2 regions of the Bradyrhizobium sp. Unk1 genome follow, and region 1 is predicted to be linked to the other one. Evidence: riboswitches for the same ligand, from Rfam matches in the RefSeq annotation. Region 1 holds a riboswitch; the other holds the start of a gene.
What was found. Region 1 has a riboswitch for glycine ahead of AC5ZFO_RS21495 (D-amino acid dehydrogenase). Riboswitches for the same ligand answer to the same signal wherever they lie in the genome.

Region 1 (3,409 bases):
TACCGTCAACCGCATGCTGGATATCGCAGCGCGGGATATGGCGATCATGGGTGCGACGATCGAACGCATCGGCGGCCGACAGGGCTTTGGCGGCGTGATCCGCGCGCGCTTCCCGCATCCGAAACAGGGCGAGCCGGGCATCCTGATCGCCGGCCACATGGATACCGTCCACCCGGTCGGCACCATCGAGAAGCTGAAATGGCGGCGCGAGGGCAACAAGTGCTACGGCCCCGGCATCTACGACATGAAGGGCGGCAACTATCTCTCGCTGGAAGCGATCCGGCAGCTGGCACGCGCTTCCTTCACCACGCCGCTGCCGATCACCGTGCTGTTTACGCCCGACGAGGAAGTCGGCACGCCCTCGACGCGAGACATCATCGAGGCGGAAGCCGCGCGCAACAAATATGTGCTGGTGCCCGAACCGGGCCGCGCCGACAACGGCGTCACCACCGGACGTTATGCCATCGCGCGTTTCAATCTGGAAGCGACGGGCCGGCCGAGCCATGCCGGCGCGACATTGTCGGCCGGACGCTCGGCGATCCGCGAGATGGCGCGGCAGATCCTCGCCATCGACGCGATGACGACGGAGGACTGCACCTTCTCGGTCGGCGTCGTACATGGCGGACAATGGGTCAATTGCGTTGCCACGACCGCCACCGGCGAGGCGCTGTCCATGGCCAAGCGCCAGGCCGATCTCGACCGCGGCGTCGAGCGGATGCTGGCGCTGTCGGGCACGACCAATGATGTCACGTTCAAGGTGACGCGCGGCGTGACACGGCCGGTTTGGGAGCCGGATGCCGGCACCATGGCGCTTTATGAGAAGGCGCGCGACATCGCCAAATCGCTCGGCACTGAGCTGCCGCATGCGAGCTCCGGCGGCGGCTCCGACGGCAACTTTACCGGCGCGATGGGCATCCCGACGCTCGACGGCCTCGGCGTGCGCGGCGGCAACGGTCACACGCTGGAAGAATTCATCGAGGTCGACAGCCTGGTCGAGCGCGGCCGCCTGATGGCCGGTTTGCTGGCGACGCTGGAGTAATTGAATCAACTTCGCACTGCACAATGCGTTGGCAGTCGCGGTTGAAATTTAGCCTTGTCTAAAAATGAGGCGCATCGTACTGCTCGATTGTCCACGCGACGATGCGGGAGAGATCGCGACGAGAGTTCAAGCTTTCGTTGCGGCGCCGACGGAGCAACCGCCCCGGAAACTCTCAGGCAAAAGGACCGTATCGTCAGGACGATCTGGAGAGAGATGGCACGATCTTGGGATCGTGACGTCCACCGAAGGGGATAGTCCGGAGCTGACCTCACAGGGTCCGCAACGGATCAAGCTCTCAGGTAACCGTGACAGATGGGGCGCCGCCAACGGCCTTTGGCCGGCGGTTAGCCTATCCTAACTCACGGGAGCCCCGAACTATCATGACCCATATCGCCATCATCGGCGCCGGCATCACCGGCGTAACGACCGCCCATGCCCTGCTCGAACGCGGATACAAGGTGACGGTGCTCGACAAGCACCGCTACGCCGCGATGGAGACCTCCTTCGCCAATGGCGGACAGCTCTCCGCCAGCAATGCCGAGGTGTGGAATAGCACCGCAACGATCCTGAAGGGTCTGCGCTGGATGTTCCGGCGCGATGCGCCGCTGCTGATGAACCCGCGGCCGAACTGGCACAAATATTCGTGGATGAGCGCGTTCGTCGCCAATATCGGCAACTACCGCGCCAACACGGTTCAGACCACACGGCTCGCGATCGAAGCCCGCAAGCATCTGTTCGAGATCGCGGAGCGCGAAGGCATCGACTTCGATCTCGAACGCCGCGGCATCCTGCACATCTGTCACGACAAGAAAGGTTTTGAATCCGGTCTGCAGGTCAACGCGCTGCTGAAGGAAGGCGGGCTCGATCGCCGTCCGGTGACACCGGAGGAGATCCGCGCCATCGAGCCGACGCTGCGCAAGGACTATTATGGCGGCTTCTACACGCCGTCGGATGCGACCGGCGATATCCACAAATTCACGCGCGGACTTGCGGAAGCCTGCAAGCGGCGCGGCGCGACCTTTATCCACGAAGCCAACATCGATTCCATTGCCCAGGCAGGTGGCGGCTTTGTCATCGGCTGGGCTGATCTTTCCGCAACCGACGCTGTCGCGTCCGCGCGCGGCATGCTGAAGGTGGACGGTGTCGTGGTCTGCGCCGGTGTGGCCAGCCGTCACTTCGCCGCCCTCCTCGACGAGCGCGTCAACGTCTATCCGGTGAAGGGCTATTCGATCACCGTGCAGCTCGACACTGCGGCGAGCCGCAATGCGACGCCGACCGTCAGCCTGCTCGACGAAGCCGCCAAGATCGTCACCAGCCGGCTCGGCGCCGATCGCTTCCGCGTCGCAGGCACCGCCGAATTCAACGACTTCAACCGCGACATCCGCGCCGACCGGGTGCAGCCGCTGGTCGACTGGGTGCGCAACAATTTCCCCGCCGTCGAAACGTCCAGGGTCGTGCCCTGGGCCGGGCTGCGGCCGATGATGCCGAACATGATGCCGGTGGTGCGGGCAGGACGGATGCCGGGCGTGTTCTTCAACAGCGGCCACGGCCATCTCGGCTGGACCTTGTCGGCCGCGACCGCGCAGATGATTGCCGGAACCATCGACGGCTGGCGCGGGCTCAACGCACCGCCGGCCGCACCGTCACTCAGGGTTGAGCGCGAGTTCCGCCATGCATCCTGAGTGGTCGATATCGGAGGCTCGGCGGCCTCTTGCGACCGCCCTGCCCTTGGCACACAATTTGCCCCGAAACGTCGGCTTCTCCGGCCGGCTTTCCAGCCCGAGTGACAGGCGTGCATGATAGAAAGAACCGATTCCACGGGGGCCTCCGGGCCCCACAAGTTCCGCAGCCGGAGATAGGTGCATGCTAGGTTATCTCATTCGCCGCGTTCTGGCCGCGGTGCCCGTGATGGGCGTCGTCGCGCTGTTCGTCTTCCTGCTGCTGCGGCTGACGCCGGGCGATCCCGCCGCAATTCTCGCCGGCGATAACGCGACGCCGGAACGGCTGGAACGCATCCGCGACTCGCTCGGCCTCAACGAGCCGCTGATCGTGCAGTTCATCACCTGGATGAATAAGCTGCTGCACGGCGATCTCGGGACGTCGCTGATCTCCAATTTGCCAGTCATGAAGATGATCAGCCAGCGCGTCGAGCCGTCGATCTCGATTGCGCTCTCGACAATCATCCTCGCGGTGATCGTCGCCGTGCCGCTGGGCGTCATCGCGGCGTGGAAGCACGGCACCTGGATCGACCGTTTCGTGATGGGCCTCTCCGTGCTCGGCTTCTCCGTGCCGGTGTTCGTGGTCGGCTATCTGCTGATCGAGGTCTTCGCGATCGACCTGCGCTGGGTGCCGGTGCAGGGCTTCCGCAGC
Region 2 (3,409 bases), on a different contig from region 1:
CAGGTCGAGCGGGAAGCCGTAGGTGTCATACAGCGTGAAGGCGACGTCGCCGTCGAACATGTCGCCCTTTTTCAGGGACGCGCTCTTCTCGTCGAGGATGGCAAGGCCGCGCACCAGCGTCTTGCGGAAGCGGGTCTCTTCCAGCCGCAGCGTTTCCTCGATCAGGTTCTCCGCGCGCATCAGGTCGGGATAAGCCTGGCCCATCTCGCGGACCAGCGCCCAGACCAGGCGATGCATCAGCGGCTCTTTCGCACCCAGCAGCTGCGCATGGCGCATCGCGCGGCGCATGATCCGGCGCAGCACGTAGCCACGGCCCTCGTTCGACGGCAGCACGCCATCCGCGACCAGGAAGGCCGAGGAACGCAGATGGTCGGCGATGACACGGAACGAGGCGACGGTCTGCTCGTTCGGCCCGCTGCCGAGCGCGGACGCGGTCGCGTCGATCAGATGGCGGAACAGGTCGGTCTCGAACACGCTGTCGACGCCCTGCATGATGCAGGCCATGCGCTCGAGGCCCATGCCGGTGTCGATCGAGGGACGCGGCAGGTCCACGCGCTCCTCCTTCGTCACCTGCTCGTACTGCATGAACACCAGGTTCCAGAATTCGAGAAAGCGGTCGCCGTCCTCTTCCGGCGAGCCCGGAGGTCCGCCCCAGATATGGTCGCCGCGGTCAATGAAGATCTCGGAGCACGGGCCGCACGGCCCGGTGTCGCCCATCGCCCAGAAATTGTCCGAGGTCGGGATACGGATGATGCGGTCGTCGGAGAAGCCGGCGATCTTCTTCCACAGGCCGGCCGCCTCGTCGTCAGTGTGGTAGACGGTGACGAGCAGCTTGTCCTTCTTGAGCCCGAACTCCCGCGTGATCAGGGTCCAGGCCAGCTCGATCGCGCGCTCCTTGAAATAGTCGCCGAACGAGAAATTGCCGAGCATCTCGAAGAAGGTGAGATGGCGCGCGGTGTAGCCGACATTGTCGAGGTCGTTGTGCTTGCCGCCGGCGCGCACGCATTTCTGCGACGTGGTGGCGCGCTGATAGGGCCGCTTCTCGACGCCGGTGAAGACGTTCTTGAACTGCACCATGCCGGCATTGGTGAACATCAACGTGGGATCGTTGCGCGGCACCAATGGCGAGGACGACACGATCTCGTGGCCGTTCTCGGCAAAGAAGTTCAGAAAGGTCGACCTGATCTCGTTGACGCCGCTCATGTTCATCCAATCGGGTGTGCTTGGACCCGCGATACGCCATCCAAACCTGGCATTTGGGCTGATATCTGCGGGTCAAAGCGCTTTTAGACAAGGCCAGCTGCGCTGTCCAGAAACTGTGCAAGGAGATCAGTGAGTTGCCGCAGGCGCGCAATTCCGTTGCAATCCCGTTGAAAGCCGCCAAGTGCGCGTTGACAGGCTTGGCCGGCCTGTGGTCTCTACCCATCTGTATCGTACGGCCACGTCGGGAGAGACCGGCTTTGGTGCCGGCGCCGAAGGAGCAACCGCCCCGGAAACTCTCAGGCAAAAGGACCGCGTGGCTTTGACGACATCTGGAAAGAGGCGCCGACGGGCTTAAGGCCCGGACTGCGTCCGCCGACGGGATAATACTCTCAGGCACAGCGACAGATGGGGCTTCGACTGGTTAGCTCGGGGAATCGTCCCCGGGGAACCACCGAGGGCCCCGTGATGCTTGCGCGCGACGACCAAGATTCCCTGAAAAATACGCCCCTCCACGGGCTTCATGTCTCCCTCGGCGGCAAGATGGTGCCGTTCGCGGGCTATGACATGCCCGTGCAGTATCCCGCGGGCGTCCTGAAAGAGCACCTCCATACCCGTTCCTCCGCCGGCCTGTTCGACGTCTCCCACATGGGCCAGCTCGCGCTTCGGCCGAAATCCGGCAACGTCGAGGACGCCGCCCGCGCGCTGGAACGGCTGGTGCCACAGGATATCGTGGCGATCGCCCCGGGACGGCAGCGCTATGCCCAGTTCACCAATCCGGATGGCGGGATTCTCGACGATCTGATGGTCGCCAATTTCGGCGATCACCTGTTCCTGGTCGTCAACGCCGCCTGCAAGGCCGAGGACGAGGCGCATCTGCGCGCGCATCTCTCGGGCGACTGCATCATCGAGCACCTTCAAGACCGCGCCCTGATCGCGCTGCAGGGCCCGAAGGCGGAAGGGGTGCTGGCGAAATTGTGTGCAGAGGCCCCCGCCATGAAGTTCATGGATGCCGGTCCACACAAGGTCGCCGGCCTCGACTGCTTCGTCTCGCGCTCCGGCTACACCGGCGAGGACGGGTTCGAGATTTCGGTCCCCGCGGCCGATGCCGAGCGCCTCGCAAAAACGCTGCTGGACAATCCCGATGTGATGCCGATCGGCTTAGGGGCCCGCGACAGCCTGCGGCTGGAAGCCGGGCTCTGCCTCTACGGCCACGACATCGACACCGCGACCACGCCGGTCGAGGCCGCGCTGGAATGGTCGGTGCAGAAGAGCCGCCGCAGCGGCGGCGCCCGCGCCGGTGGCTTCCCCGGCGCCGAAAAGATCCTGGCTCATTTCGATAACGGCGCGAGCCGCCGCCGCGTCGGCCTGCGCGCGGAAGGCCGCGCGCCGGTGCGTGAAGGCGCGCTGCTGTTTGCCGATGCTGCGGGCGGCGAGCCGATCGGAAAGGTCACCTCGGGCGGTTTCGGCCCGAGCCTGAGCGCGCCGGTCGCGATGGGCTATGTGCCCACCGCATCGAGCGTGCTCGATACAAAACTCTTCGCCGAGGTGCGCGGCCAGCGGCTGCCGCTCACGGTCGCCGCCATGCCTTTCGTGAAAAACACCTACAAACGCTGAGGACTTAAGAAAATGACCACGACGCTGTACACCTCCGACCATGAATGGCTGGCCATCGACGGCGATGTCGCCACCGTCGGGATCACCGATTACGCGCAGTCGCAGCTCGGCGACGTCGTATTCGTCGAGCTGCCGAAGGTCGGCCGCAGCCTGAAGAAGGCGGAAGCCGCCGCCGTCGTGGAATCGGTGAAGGCCGCCTCCGACGTCTACGCGCCTGTCACCGGCGAAGTGCTCGAGACCAACGACGCGCTCGCCGCCGAGCCGGCGCTGGTGAACTCGGATGCGCAAGGCAAAGCGTGGTTCTTCAAGATCAAGATGGCCGACAAGAGCGAGCTCGGCGGCCTCATGGATGAAGCCGCCTACAAGGCCCACACGGCGTGAGATGACGAGAACAGCCCCATACTCGGTGTCATCACCCGCCTTGTGCGCACTGCGCACTGGGGCGGGTGATCCAGTACGCCGCGGCTTCTCGGTTCCAGCCGTGTCGCCTGCGTTTACTGGATGCCCCGCCTTCGCGGGGCATGACAAAGAAATCTAAAGCGAGGACCCATGATGACCGCGCACCGCAAATCCAACGGCGACACCGCCAGTT

Region 2: another riboswitch for glycine. It lies ahead of gcvT (glycine cleavage system aminomethyltransferase GcvT); the one in region 1 lies ahead of AC5ZFO_RS21495 (D-amino acid dehydrogenase).

What each region holds. Positions count from the first base shown of each region.
Region 1 is NZ_JCAMOP010000016.1:40,559-43,967, reverse strand. It holds gene AC5ZFO_RS21500 (M20/M25/M40 family metallo-hydrolase) at 1-1,039, shown strand, start outside; glycine riboswitch at 1,134-1,237, shown strand; glycine riboswitch at 1,241-1,353, shown strand; gene AC5ZFO_RS21495 (D-amino acid dehydrogenase) at 1,420-2,721, shown strand; gene AC5ZFO_RS21490 (ABC transporter permease) at 2,903-3,409, shown strand, end outside.
Region 2 is NZ_JCAMOP010000042.1:8,277-11,685, reverse strand. It holds gene alaS (alanine--tRNA ligase) at 1-1,203, opposite strand, end outside; glycine riboswitch at 1,436-1,524, shown strand; gene gcvT (glycine cleavage system aminomethyltransferase GcvT) at 1,669-2,817, shown strand; gene gcvH (glycine cleavage system protein GcvH) at 2,830-3,198, shown strand; gene gcvP (aminomethyl-transferring glycine dehydrogenase) at 3,370-3,409, shown strand, end outside.